Linked DNA regions of Rhodobacter capsulatus SB 1003. The protein of the gene in region 2 interacts with the protein of the main gene of each other region in a pairwise test. Links are inferred from orthologs where the notes say so. Each region holds a gene or a part of one and is shown on either strand. Other genes may lie near its edges. The genes, in order: def and RCAP_RS13430.

Region 1 (6,216 bases), 700 kb from region 2 along the record:
CCGAGATCCCGAGCGCCGCCATGGTGGCCGCAAACCGCGCCCGCAGCGCCGGATCGGCGATGATCACATTGCCGGAATGGCCGCCCGCGATGTTGAAGGTCTTGGTCGTCGCCGTCATCATCACCACCGGCTGATCGGGCGCGGCCACCGCCATCGGGATGTGGCGGTGCCCGGGCATCACCAGATCATGGTGGATCTCGTCCGAGACAAGGATCAGGTTGTGGCGCCGCGCGAAGTCGGCCGTTGCCTTCAGCTCGGCCTCGGTCCAGACGCGCCCGCCCGGATTGTGCGGCGAACACAGGATCAGCATCTTCGCCGTCCCGTCCATCTTCGCCTCCCAGGCGTCGAAATCCATTTCATAGCGGCCGTCGATTTGCACCAGCGGGCATTCGACCACCCTGCGCCCCGAAGCGCGGATGACCCGGGCAAAAGCGTGATAGACCGGCGTCATCAAAACGACGCCATCGCCCGGCTGGGTGAAGGCCTGCAGGCACAGCGCCGTGCCGTTCACCAGCCCATGCGTGGTGAAGATCCATTCGGGCTGGATCTTCCAGCCTTGCCGGTTCGCCATCCACCATTGAATCGCGGCCTGATAGGCGCGCTCGTCGCCCCAGTAGCCATAAACACCCTGATGCAGCAGCGTCTGCAGCGCGTCCTGCACCGCCTGCGGCGGGCGAAAGTCCATGTCCGCCACCCACATCGCGATTCCCTCCTGCGGGGAAACGCCATAAAGGCTCTCCATGCAGTCCCATTTCACCGAATGGGTGCCGATGCGGTCGATGACTTCGTCGAAGTCGGGAAGGGCGGTCATGGCAGGCTCCTGAGCGTATGGCAGGTTTGGGGCATCGTTCTTGATGTGATTGATATTCCGGTCCAATGTTCCAGTGAAGATGTAATATTTGGAACTTCTTCCCGAAATTTTGCCATTTTGCAGAACGACCCTGCGCGCAAAGGTCGCCATTGCGCGACCGGCCCGCATCCAATAAAAAATGCGCATGACAACGCGCCCCATCCTGATCCATCCCGATCCCCGGCTCAAGAAGCTTTGCGACCCCGTCGCAGCGCTGGACGACACCATTCGCCAATTGGCCGACGACATGCTGGAAACCATGTATGATGCCCCCGGCGTCGGCCTGGCCGCGCCGCAGATCGGCGTCATGTCGCGCATCTTCGTGATGGATTGCGCGAAGGAAAAGACCGGTTTCCCCGAAGCCATGGTGATGATCAATCCGGAAATCACCTGGGTCTCCGAGGAAAAGAACGTGCACGAGGAAGGCTGCCTCTCGCTGCCGGAGCAATATGCCGATGTGACCCGCCCGAAAGAGGTGCGGATGCGCTGGCTTGGCCTTGACGGCCAGATGCACGAGGAACAGTTCGACGGGCTCTGGGCGACCTGCGCGCAGCATGAACTTGACCACCTGAACGGCAAGCTCTTCATCGATCATCTGGGGCCGCTGAAGCGGCAGATGGTCACCCGCAAGCTGGAAAAGCTGAAGCGGGAATGGGCGCGCGAGGGGCGGGGCTAAGTGGCCGTCCGTCCCTTCATTCGTTTTGACGACAAGCGGTTGCATACCGCCGCCGCGCCGGTCGAGGCGATCACCGACGAGATCCGCGCGATCTGGGCCGACATGGTCGACACGATGGAGGCGATGCCGGGGCAGGGTGTCGGTCTGGCCGCGCCGCAGATCGGGGTGATGCTGCGGCTGGCCGTGGTCGATGCCTCGGAAGCGCGGGGGCAGGCGATCTTGATGGCCAATCCCGAGGTGCTGCATGCCTCGGGCCAGATGCGCGAGCATGACGAGGCCAGCCCGAACCTGCCCGGCGTCTGGGCGACGATTTCGCGGCCGCGCGCGGTGACGGTGCGGTTCCTGAATGCGGCGGGCGAGATTGAAGAGCGCGATTTCGTCCATCTCTGGGCGACCTCGGTGCAGCACCAGATCGACCATCTGAACGGCAAGACCTATGTCGATCACCTCAGCATGCTCAAACGCAAGATGCTGGTGGCGAAATCGGCCAAATTCGCGAAGAAAGCCTGATGCGCGTCATCTTCATGGGAACGCCCGAATTTTCGGTGCCGGTGCTGGAGGCGCTCGCCGTCCGGCATCAGGTCGTGGCCGTCTACAGCCAGCCGCCCCGGCCCGCCGGGCGTGGCAAGGCCTTGCGGCCCTCGCCGGTGCAGGCCCGCGCCGAGGCCCTGGGTCTGTCGGTCCGCCATCCCTTGAACTTCAAGGCGCCCGAGGATCGCGAGGCTTTCGCCGCGCTGAACGCCGATATCGCGGTTGTCGTTGCCTATGGGCTGATCCTGCCGCAGGCGATTCTGGATGCGCCCCGGCGCGGCTGTCTGAACATCCACGCCTCGCTGTTGCCGCGCTGGCGGGGGGCGGCGCCGATTCATCGCGCCATCCTGTCGGGCGATGCGGAAACCGGGATCTGCATCATGCAGATGGAGGCGGGGCTGGATACCGGCCCGGTGCTGCTGCGCGAGGCCCTGACCATCGGCGCGACCGAAACGACGGGCGAATTGCATGACCGGCTGAGTGCGATGGGCGCGCGGATGATCTGCGAGACGCTCGAACGGCTCGACGATCTGACCCCCGAAGCGCAGTCCGAGGCGGGCGTGACCTATGCCGCCAAGATCGACAAGGCCGAGGCGAAGATCGACTGGACCCGCCCGGCGGCAGAGCTGGTGCGGCTGGTGAACGGGCTCTCGCCCTTTCCGGGGGCCTGGTGCGAGGTGGCGGGCGAGCGGGTGAAGCTGCTGCGGGCCGAACCAGCCGAGGGCTGCGGTGACCCCGGAACGGTGCTGCACGGCTTCGACATCGCCTGCGGCACGGGGGCGCTTCGGGTGCTGGAAGCGCAACGGGAGGGCAAGAAACCGATGCCCTCCGCCGAAATTCTCAAAGGTCTGGCGCTGCCCGCGCGGCTTTGACGTTTACGCGGGGGGCATGAAGCCCAGCGGCGGCGTGCGGTCCTCGCGTTCGAAATCCAGCGCGGGACCATGGCGCACCGGGGTTTCGCGCTTGGTCGAACAGATCAGCTCGAAGCCATCCACCTCGGCGGCGACGATCAGGGCGGTGGCAACGGGGCGTTCGCCGTCGAAGATCTGGACATGGCCGCGCAGATTGGTGACCTGCGCCGCATCCAGCGAAAAGCCGCCCGACCAGCGTTTCAGGATCGGCCAGACACGGCCCCCGGCATGCACGGTCAGCCGCGCCGGGCGTTTGCTGTCGCGCCGGGTCGCCTCGCGCAAGCCGGCCAGAATTTCCTTCGACAAGAACTCCATCTTACCCTCCAGCGGGTCACCCCTCCCTGGGCAACCCTCGTGCCAAGTGTGTGATGTGAGACGTAAAAATCAAGTGAATACGGTATGACGCCGCGCTGACGTGCCGTAAACGCAACGCCCGGTTGCCCCGCGGCCCGGTGCCGATTACCCTGCGGAAAGATCCTTTCCGGAGAAGCCGATGCGATCCCCTCTTGCCCCATTGCTGTTCAGCCTGTGCCTGCCCCTTGCCGCCCATGCCGAATGCGGCGGAAACTTCTCCGGCTTCGTCGCGGGGCTGAAGGCCGAGATGCAGCGCAACGGCCTCTCCGCCGCGACGGCCGATTCGTTTTTCGCGGGCGTGCGGCAGGATGGCCGGGTGCTGAAAGCCGACCGGGCGCAGGGCGTGTTCCGGAAAAGCTTCCTCGATTTTCAGGCTTCGGTGATTTCGAAGAACCGGCTGCAGACAGGCGCGGCGATGGCGCAGAAATACGCGTCGGTCTTTGACGCCGCGGAACGCCAATACGGCGTCTCGCGCGGGGTGCTTTTGGCGTTCTGGGCGCTCGAGACCGATTTCGGCAAGGTGCAGGGCGATTTCAACACCCGCGATGCGCTGGTGACGCTGGCGCATGACTGCCGCCGCCCGGATCTGTTCCGCCCGCAGGTTCTGGCCGCGGCCGAGCTTTACGCGCGCGGCGATTTCGACCCGCAACGGACCATCGGCGCCTGGGCGGGCGAGATCGGGCAGGTGCAGATGCTGCCCGCCGACATCCTGCGCAACGGCGTCGATGGCGATGGCGACGGGCATGTGAACCTCAAGGGCTCCAGCGCCGATGCGCTGATGTCGGGGGCGAAGATGATCGCGTCGATGGGCTGGCGCCCGGGCGAGCCCTGGTTGCAGGAAATCATCGTGCCTGCGGACATGGACTGGGCGCAGACCGGGCTTGACCGCAGCCTGTCCACCGCCGATTGGGCGCGGATGGGGGTGGTGCCGCGGTCGGGGCAATTCGCGGGCGCGCAGGGGTCGGTGCTGCTGCCGATGGGGCGCAAGGGCCCGGCTTTCCTGGCCTATCCGAATTTCCGCGTGCTCTTCGAATGGAACAAGAGCTTCGTCTATGTCACCACCGCCGCCTATTTCGCGACGCGGCTGGAGGGCGCCCCCCGGGTCGATCCGCGCGCGGCCGAACCCGGTCTGGCGCCCGCGCAGATGAAGGCGCTGCAGGCGCGGCTGCAGGCGCGCGGCCATGATGTCGGCCCGATCGACGGCATTCTGGGCGAAAAGACCCGCGAGGCCGTGCAGATCGAACAGGGCCGTCTGGGCCTGCCCGCCGATGCCTGGCCGACGCCTGCGCTGCTGGACCGGCTCTGATCAATCCTCGCGGAAGGCGCGGGTGAAATAATCGGTGAAGGGCTTGGTCAGATAGGCCAGCGGGCTGCGGTCGCCGGTGCGGATATAGACCTCGGCGGGCATGCCGGGCAGCAGTTGCAACGCGCCCAGCTTGTCCGCCTCGCCCGGGTTCAGCATCACCTCGGCGCGGAAATAGGACAGCCGCGAGGCCTCGTCGATCAGCGCATCGGCCGAGATCTGCGTCACCTGGCCGAACAGCTCAGGCGTCGTGCGGCTGGCAAAGGCCGGAAACCGCAGCGCCACCGGCTGCCCGATTCGCACCTCGTCGATGTTGATCGGCGAGATCCTTGCCGCCACCAGCAGCGGCCGGTCCTGCGGCACGATGTAAAGCACGGGCTCCGCGGCCCGGATCACCGCGCGCGGCGTCGTCACCGTCATCGCATAGACGATCCCGCCCACCGGCGCGCGCATGTCCAGCCGCTCGATCTGTTCGGTCAGTGACCGGCGCCGTTCCGCCAGTTCCAGCTCCCGGTAGCCGATGTCGCGCAGCTCGGTTTCGGCATCCTCGCGCCGCTGCGAGGTCAGCCGCAGCGCCTCCAGATCCAGTTCGGTCACCTTGCCCTCGGCCTGGGCCTTTTGCGCCACCAGCGCGCCGACCTCGCCGGCCAGACTGGCCGCCTCGCGCTGCAGCGCCAGCACCCGGCTGGCCTGCGCCAGCCCCTTGTCCAGCAATTGCTGCTGATCGGCCAGTTCCCGCGCGATCAGCGCTTCCTGTTCCTCGGTGGCGATGCGCTGCGCCTCGATGCCGCCGATCTGCGCCTGGGTCTGCTCGGCGCGCTTGGTCACCTGATCAAGCGCCTTGCGCAGGGTCTGCGCCCGCGCCTCGAACAGCCGCCGCTGCCCCTCGACCAGCTCGGCCACATCGGGACGGGTCTGGGCCGCCTCGAGCAGTTCGGGATGGAACCGGATCTCGGGCGCATCCGCCCGTTCCGCCTCCAGCCGCCCGCGCCGGGCCAGCAGCTCGAAGAACTGCCCCTCGACGATGGCGCGTTCCGACCGCACCAGATCGCCGTCAAGCCGGATCAACAGCTGCCCGGCGCTGACGCTATCGCCCTCGTGCACATGGATTTCGGCGACCACGCCGCCATCGGGATGCTGCACCACCTGCCGGTGCTGATCGACCTCGATCTGCCCCGAGGCGATGACCGCCCCCGCGATCGAGGAGACCACCGACCAAAGCCCGAAGCCCCCGACCAGAACCGCAAGCGTGACATAGCCGATCAGCAGCGCCACCCGGGGCGAGATCCGCGCCTCGGCCGGGGGGGGGGCTTCCGGTTCGCTCCGGCGGGCCGGGGCGGGAAGGCCGGTCTCTGCCGCCTGCAACGCGGTCGGGCCGAGGGGGGCGGGGGGCTTGCGGCTGGGGATTGCCCGGCGCAGGGCCGCCGCCGCCTCGGATGCCTCGGCCTCGGAATTCGGCTTGCGGGTCATGCCACTCCTCCCGGTCCGGCGCCGCGGCTCAGATCGGCGGCATTCTGCACCATCGCTTTCAACACGTCCTCGCGCGGGCCGAACGCCCGCCGCATCCCGGCTTCCAGCACCAGAAGCGTGT
Region 2 (6,215 bases):
CCCCCGGGATCCGCGCCGCGCCGGATCACCGCTGCTGCAGCGCCAATCTGACCCCAAGACCAACCAGCAGCGTGCCAAGGGCCCGGTCCAGCCAGCGTCCGACCCCGGGGCGATCGCGCAATCCGCGCGTCACGGTCGCGCCGATCAGGACCAGGGGCGGCTCGATCAGCGCCGCGACCGCGATCACCAGAAACCCGTGCAGGAACAGCTGTGCCCACACCGGCCCCGCACCGGCCACGACAAATTGCGGCAGGAAGGCCAGGAAAAAGATCGCGACCTTGGGGTTCAGCAGCGACACGAACACGCCCTGACGCCAGACCTGCCAGCCCGGGCAGAGGCCTTCGGGCGCCTCGGAGACGAAGCTGCCCCCGGGCGCGCGCAGGGCCTTGAGGCCGAGAAAGATCAGATAGGCCGCCCCGATCGCCTTCACCAGCGCGAAGGCCAGCGCCGAGGAGGCGAGCAGCGCCGACAGCCCGGCGGCGGCAAAAAGCGCATGGCCGAGGGCGCCCGTCCAGACCCCCGTCATCGCCGCGAACCCCGCCTTGCGACCGCCGCGCAGGGTTTGCCCGAGGATGAAGGCCATGTCCGGGCCGGGGGACAGGTTCAAAAGCACGGCGGCGGTCAGAAAGCCCGACCAGTGCAGCGCGGTGTAGTCGAACATGGAGCGGCCCTTCGTGCGGAAAACGGAGGCGAGGTTAGGGCAGCCGCAGGACGCCCGCAAGCAAGCAGGCGCGATCTTGACGCGCCGCAGACCCCCGGTTTGTCGCAGACCCTTGTGTTTGCGCACGTCCCAAGGCAGCTTGGCCCGGCTCCGGGGAGGGATCATGCGACTGTCGATTGCGTTTCTTGTGGCGGGCTATGTGCTCAGCCAGTTCTATCGTGCCTGCCTTGCGGTGCTGACGCCGGTTCTGAAGACGGAACTGGGGGCCTCGGCCGAGGATCTGGCCGTCTCGCTTGGCCTTTGGTATCTGGCCTTCGCGCTGATGCAGATCCCGGTGGGCGAGGCGCTCGACCGGATCGGGCCGCGCCGGACCGTGGGCTGGCTGCTGGCCTTGGGCGGGGGCGGGGGCGCGGCGACCTTCGCGCTGGCCACCGGACCCTGGGGCATCCATCTGGCGATGGTGCTGATCGGCATCGGCTGCTCGCCCGTTCTGATGGGATCTTACTACATCTTTGCGCGCAGTTTTTCCCCCGCGATCTTCGGCACTTTGGCCGCGGCGGTTATCGGGGTCGGCAGTCTGGGCAATCTGGCAGGCGCCGCGCCGCTTGCCGCGGCGATCGACGCGTTCGGCTGGAGGGCCACGCTTTGGGGGCTGACCGGGGTGACGCTAGTCGTGGCGCTGGCGATCCTGATCTTTACCCGCGACCCGGAACGCATCGCGCACAAGGGCCAAAAGGGCAATGTTTTCGACATCCTGCGGCTGCCCGGCTTCTGGCTGATCCTGCCCTTGATCTTTGCCAATTACACTGCCGCCGCGGCGATCCGGGGGCTTTGGGCGGGACCTTGGCTGAGCGCGCTGCAGGACGCCGATGCGGGCCTGATCGGCAAGGTCACGCTGGCGATGGGGGTGGCGATGGTGCTGGGCAATTTCGCCTATGGCCCGGCCGACCGCATCCTTGGCAGCCACAAGCGGGTGGCGATTGCGGGCAATCTGGTGCTCTGTCTGGCGCTTGCGGCGCTTGCCTTCGCGCCCGATGCGGGGCTGTGGCAGGCGACGGCGCTTCTGGCCGCGGTGGGGTTCTTTGGCGCCTCCTTCCCGGTTCTGATGGCGCATGGGCGGACCTTCCTGCCGCCGCATCTGGTGGGCCGGGGGGTGACGCTTTTGAACCTGTTCTCGATCGCCGGGGCGGGGATCGGGCTCTTCCTGTCGCGTCCGGTCTTTGCCGCGGCCTCAAGCGCGGGCGATCCGGTGGCGGCCTATCGGGCGCTTTTCCTGTTCTTCCTGATCCCGGTCGTGGCCGGTCTGGCGGTCTATCTGTTCTCGCGCGCGCGGCCCCATTGAGGGGGCGAAGGCCATCGCCTTCGCCCTGCGAGACGGTTCCCCTTGTCAGACGGGGGCCCAAAGGCCCCCGGCCAGCGCCCGCCCCGCCCCATGGCGGGCGCTTTCGCGCCGCCCGGGGCTGGCGCTGGCCTCTGTCGCGCCTGGCGCAGATCGGCCCCGGGGCAGACGCTGCACCGACGGGCGGGGAAACGCGGGTCGCGTTTCCTGATCCGCCCGATCCGATCCGGGACCTTTGCGCACCACTTTCCCGAAAACTTCCCGAACCCTTTCCAAACCCCCCCGTTTCCGCTAGCGGGGGTCGTTCTTTCGAGAAGGAGGTCCGGATGGGCTACAAGGTCGTCGTCGTCGGTGCCACGGGCAACGTTGGCAAGGAAATGCTGAACATTCTCGCCGAGCGCGAGTTTCCGGTGGACGAAATCGCGGCGCTGGCGTCGCGCAAGTCGCTTGGCACCGAAGTCAGCTTTGGCGACCGAACTTTGAAGACCCAGGACCTCGACACGTTCGATTTCACCGGCTGGGACATCGCGCTCTTCGCGATCGGCTCGGACGCGACGAAAGTCTACGCGCCGAAAGCCGCGTCGCAGGGCTGCGTGGTGATCGACAACTCCTCGCTGTACCGTTACGACCCGGAAATCCCGCTGATCGTGCCCGAGGTGAACGCTGATGACGTCGTGCGCTACACCAACAAGATGATCATCGCGAACCCGAACTGCTCGACCGCGCAGATGGTGGTGGCGCTGAAACCGCTGCATGACCGCGCGAAAATCAAGCGCGTCGTGGTCTCGACCTATCAATCGGTCTCGGGCACCGGCAAGGAAGCGATGGACGAGCTTTGGAACCAGACCAAGGGCATGTATGTCCCCGGTCAGGAAGTCGCGCCCAAGGTTTACCCCAAGCAGATCGCCTTCAACGTGATCCCGCATATCGACGTCTTCCTTGATTCCGGCGAGACCAAGGAAGAATGGAAGATGGTGGCCGAGACGAAGAAGATCCTTGATCCGTCGATCAAAGTCACCGCGACCTGCGTGCGCGTGCCGGTCTTCGTCGGCCATTCGGAAGCGGTGAACATCGAGTTCGAGGAATTCCTCGACTGGGAAGAAGCGACCGAGATCCTGCGCGAAGCCCCGGGCGTGCTCGTCGTCGACAAGCGTGAAGCCGGTGGCTACATCACGCCGGTCGAATGCGTCGGCGAATATGCCACCTACATCTCGCGCATCCGGCAGGACAGCACGATCGAGAACGGGCTGAACCTGTGGTGCGTCTCGGACAACCTGCGCAAGGGCGCGGCGCTGAATGCGGTGCAGATCGCCGAAGTGCTGGGCCAACGCTGCCTGAAAAAAGGCTGATCACGCGCCACCCGCTGAAACGTGAGGGCGTCCCCCCGGGGCGCCCTCTTGCTTTTGCGCGCGACCCAAGGGACGCTGAGAGCATCTTTTCCCGGGAGGACCCCCATGCCCCGTCTGCCGCTTTTCGCCAGCCTTTGCCTTGCCTGCGCCCCCGCGGCGCTGTTTGCCGCGCCCGCGGAAATTCCCGCAACCCTTTCCACGGTCACGCTTTTCCCCGAAGGCGCGCAGGTGACTCGTTCCGTCACCGTGCCCGCGGGCGTGACCGAGGTGCTGGTGCCCGATCTGCCCGACGGCACCGATCCCGCCAGCCTGCGCGTGATGGGCGAGGGGGTGGAGATCGGCGCGGTGACGCTGATGGACGCGCGCGAACCCGCCGCCGAACGCGCGCCCTCGGCCGAGGTCAGCGCGGCCCGCGCCGCGCTCGAGGCCGCGCGGGCCGATCTGGCCGCGCAGCAGGACAAGCTGGCCGCGCTGCGCGCCAAGATCACCGCGGCCGAGGCCGAGGCCGATTTCTTCACCGCGCTCGATACCTCGAACACGCCGCCCGACAAGGTGACGGCGCTGGCGCGGACGGTCTCCGAGGGGGTGTTTGCGGCCGAACAGGCGCGGATCGCCGCCCGGGCCGAGGTGCGCGCGGCGGAAGCGGCGCTGAAACCGGCGAAAGAGGCGGTGGCGCGGGCGAAACAGGCGCTCGACGCGCTGCAAAACCCGAAAAAGGACAGCGATTCGCTGCTGCTGACGGTCTCGGGCGCGGGCAGGGTCACGGTGACGACCTTTGTGGCCGAGGCGGGCTGGGCGCCGAGTTACGATGCGCGGCTGGACAGCGCGGCGGGCAGCCTCGCGCTGGATCGGTTCGTCTCGGTGCATCAGGCCTCGGGCGAGGATTGGCGCGGGGTGGCGCTGGTGCTGTCCACGGCGCGGCCCTCGGAGCGCACCGACCCGTCGCAGATGTGGTCGGATCTGCGCCGCATCGGCCCGGCCGAGCCGCCGATGGTGGGGATGGCGGCGCCGAAAGCGGCGATGGACAGCTATGCCGTCCCGGTGGCAGAGGCCGCCCCGGCCCCGGCGGCGGGCCGGATGGCGATGGAATTGCAAGGTGAAACCGTGACTTACACCTATCCGGGCGCGGTCGATATCCGCGACGGGGTGGAAAACCTGCGCCTGAAGCTGGATCGGATCGAGACGCCGGTCAAGCTGCTGGCCGAGGCGGTGCCGATGTTCGACGAGACCGCCTATCGGGTCGTCGAGGGGCGGACCGCGGGGGCAGAGCCGATCCTGCCCGGCCCGGCGGTGCTCTGGCTTGATGGCGCGGTGGTGGGGGCGGCGGATCTGCCGCTGATCGCGGCGGGCGACAGGCTGCGGCTGGGCTTTGGCGCGATCGACGGGCTGCGGCTGAAGCGGGTGATCCCGCAGACGAACGAGGGCGACCGCGGCCTGATCACGAAATCGAACGAACGGACCGAGACCGCCGAAATCACGGTGGAGAACCTGACCGGCAAGCCCTGGGCGCTGCGGGTGATCGACCGCGTGCCCTATGCCGAACAGGAGGATCTGCAGATCACCCATGCCGCGACGCCGCCCGCGACCACGACCGATTACGACGACATGCGCGGCGTTCTGGCCTGGGAGTTCGATCTGGCGGCCGGGGCGACGCAGGCGATCCGGCTTGACACGAAGATGCGCTGGCCCGCCGATCAGGTGCTGCAGTAAGCCCCAGGCTTATGGAGATCCTCAAGGCCCTGTTGATCGGCTCCGGGGTCTGTGCCCTGTTGCGCGGGACCGACGGGGCGCTGTCGAATCTGGAGGTGGCGCTGATCTCCGGGCTTTGGGCCGCGGCGGTGGGGCTGGTATTCCGGCGGATCGCCCGCGGGCGACGGGACGCCGCCCGCCGGTCATCGGGCCGGACCGGCAAAGAAAAAACCTGACCGGAGGCGTTCTGCCGCCGGTCAGGCCCTGGCCCCGCATGCGGGGGGCCGGATCACGCCGCCATTCTGGCGGTGCAGCGGGGTCGCCTTCAGGCGGCCCGCCCCGGGTGTCGTCCCCTGCCGGTCACACCGACCTCGCGCGGGGCAAGCCCCGCCCGTCGGGTCAGCGCGCCGGGGAAGGGGGCGCGGTATTGCAGCATCAGATCGGTCAGCGAATGGCCGATCTCTTCTATCCAGAGCACGAACCGGTCCGAAGGCCATTCGTGCAGTCCAAGCCGTTCGTCCTCGAGCCGCAGCACGAAGCCGGCCTTGCGCAGCTTGGCTTGCAGATCAAGCCATCCCTGCGCCTTGTCGAAGGCGGCGGTGATCACCGCCATCTCGTTTTTTTGCACGACGCTCGGGGCCTCGCGCAGCGCGTCGCTCAGCGAGCGTCGGATCAGCTCTGCAGGCGTTTCCTCCTGCAGGCGGGCGGCGGCCTCGATCTTGGCGATCAGGTCCGTCGGAAGGCGAAGGGTGACGAGTCGGTGCTGGGTCATGTCGTCAGATTCGCGCATCGACCTTAATACGAGGTGAATCGAATTAAGGTTGATTCAGATCGGCTCGAAAATTTTGCTCTCCGGGTTGAACTGCCAGAGCATCCCCTCGCCGATGTCGTTCCAAAGCCCGTGCAGGCTCATGTCGCCCGCCTCGACCGCGGCGCGCACGAAGGGGAAGGTCAGCAGGTTTTCCAGGCTGATCACCACCGCTTCGCGTTCCAGCGCGGTGACCCGCTCGGTCTCGGGCTTGTCCTTGACGCGCTCGAAACCGGGCCGCAGCAGATCAAGCCAGGTGCCGACGAACGACGTCTTCTCGTCCAGCTCCGGCGCATGGCCCGAACACATGGCATGACAGCCCGCGACGCCGCCGCATTGCGAATGGCCGAGCACGATCACATGCGCCAC

The links.
Region 1: the proteins of RCAP_RS13430 (region 2) and def interact in binary tests that used the Escherichia coli proteins (3 or more experiments, as listed by UniProt). The link is inferred for Rhodobacter capsulatus SB 1003 from one-to-one orthologs.

The regions. Positions count from the first base shown.
Region 1 is NC_014034.1:3,596,662-3,602,877, reverse strand. The notes cover bases 1-2,760. They hold def (peptide deformylase), read left to right. Parts: upstream 1-995; coding sequence 996-1,526; downstream 1,527-2,760. Other genes in these bases: fmt (methionyl-tRNA formyltransferase), read left to right, coding at 2,036-2,760; def (peptide deformylase), read left to right, coding at 1,527-2,036; RCAP_RS16815 (MalY/PatB family protein), read right to left, coding at 1-811. Also shown: more of fmt, read left to right, coding at 2,761-2,929; RCAP_RS16795 (hypothetical protein), read right to left, coding at 2,933-3,283; RCAP_RS16790 (lytic murein transglycosylase), read left to right, coding at 3,462-4,628; RCAP_RS16785 (HlyD family type I secretion periplasmic adaptor subunit), read right to left, coding at 4,629-6,095; RCAP_RS16780 (type I secretion system permease/ATPase), read right to left, coding at 6,092-6,216. UniProt on the Escherichia coli protein: Removes the formyl group from the N-terminal Met of newly synthesized proteins. Requires at least a dipeptide for an efficient rate of reaction. N-terminal L-methionine is a prerequisite for activity but the enzyme has broad specificity at other positions.
Region 2 is NC_014034.1:2,897,964-2,904,178, reverse strand. Bases 1,579-4,337 are described here. They hold RCAP_RS13430 (aspartate-semialdehyde dehydrogenase), read left to right. Parts: upstream 1,579-2,326; coding sequence 2,327-3,349; downstream 3,350-4,337. Other genes in these bases: RCAP_RS13425 (DUF4139 domain-containing protein), read left to right, coding at 3,455-4,337; RCAP_RS13435 (MFS transporter), read left to right, coding at 1,579-2,003. In the rest of the region: RCAP_RS13440 (LysE family translocator), read right to left, coding at 26-661; more of RCAP_RS13435, read left to right, coding at 825-1,578; more of RCAP_RS13425, read left to right, coding at 4,338-5,059; RCAP_RS13420 (hypothetical protein), read left to right, coding at 5,071-5,274; RCAP_RS13415 (hypothetical protein), read right to left, coding at 5,364-5,828; RCAP_RS13410 (carbonic anhydrase), read right to left, coding at 5,865-6,215.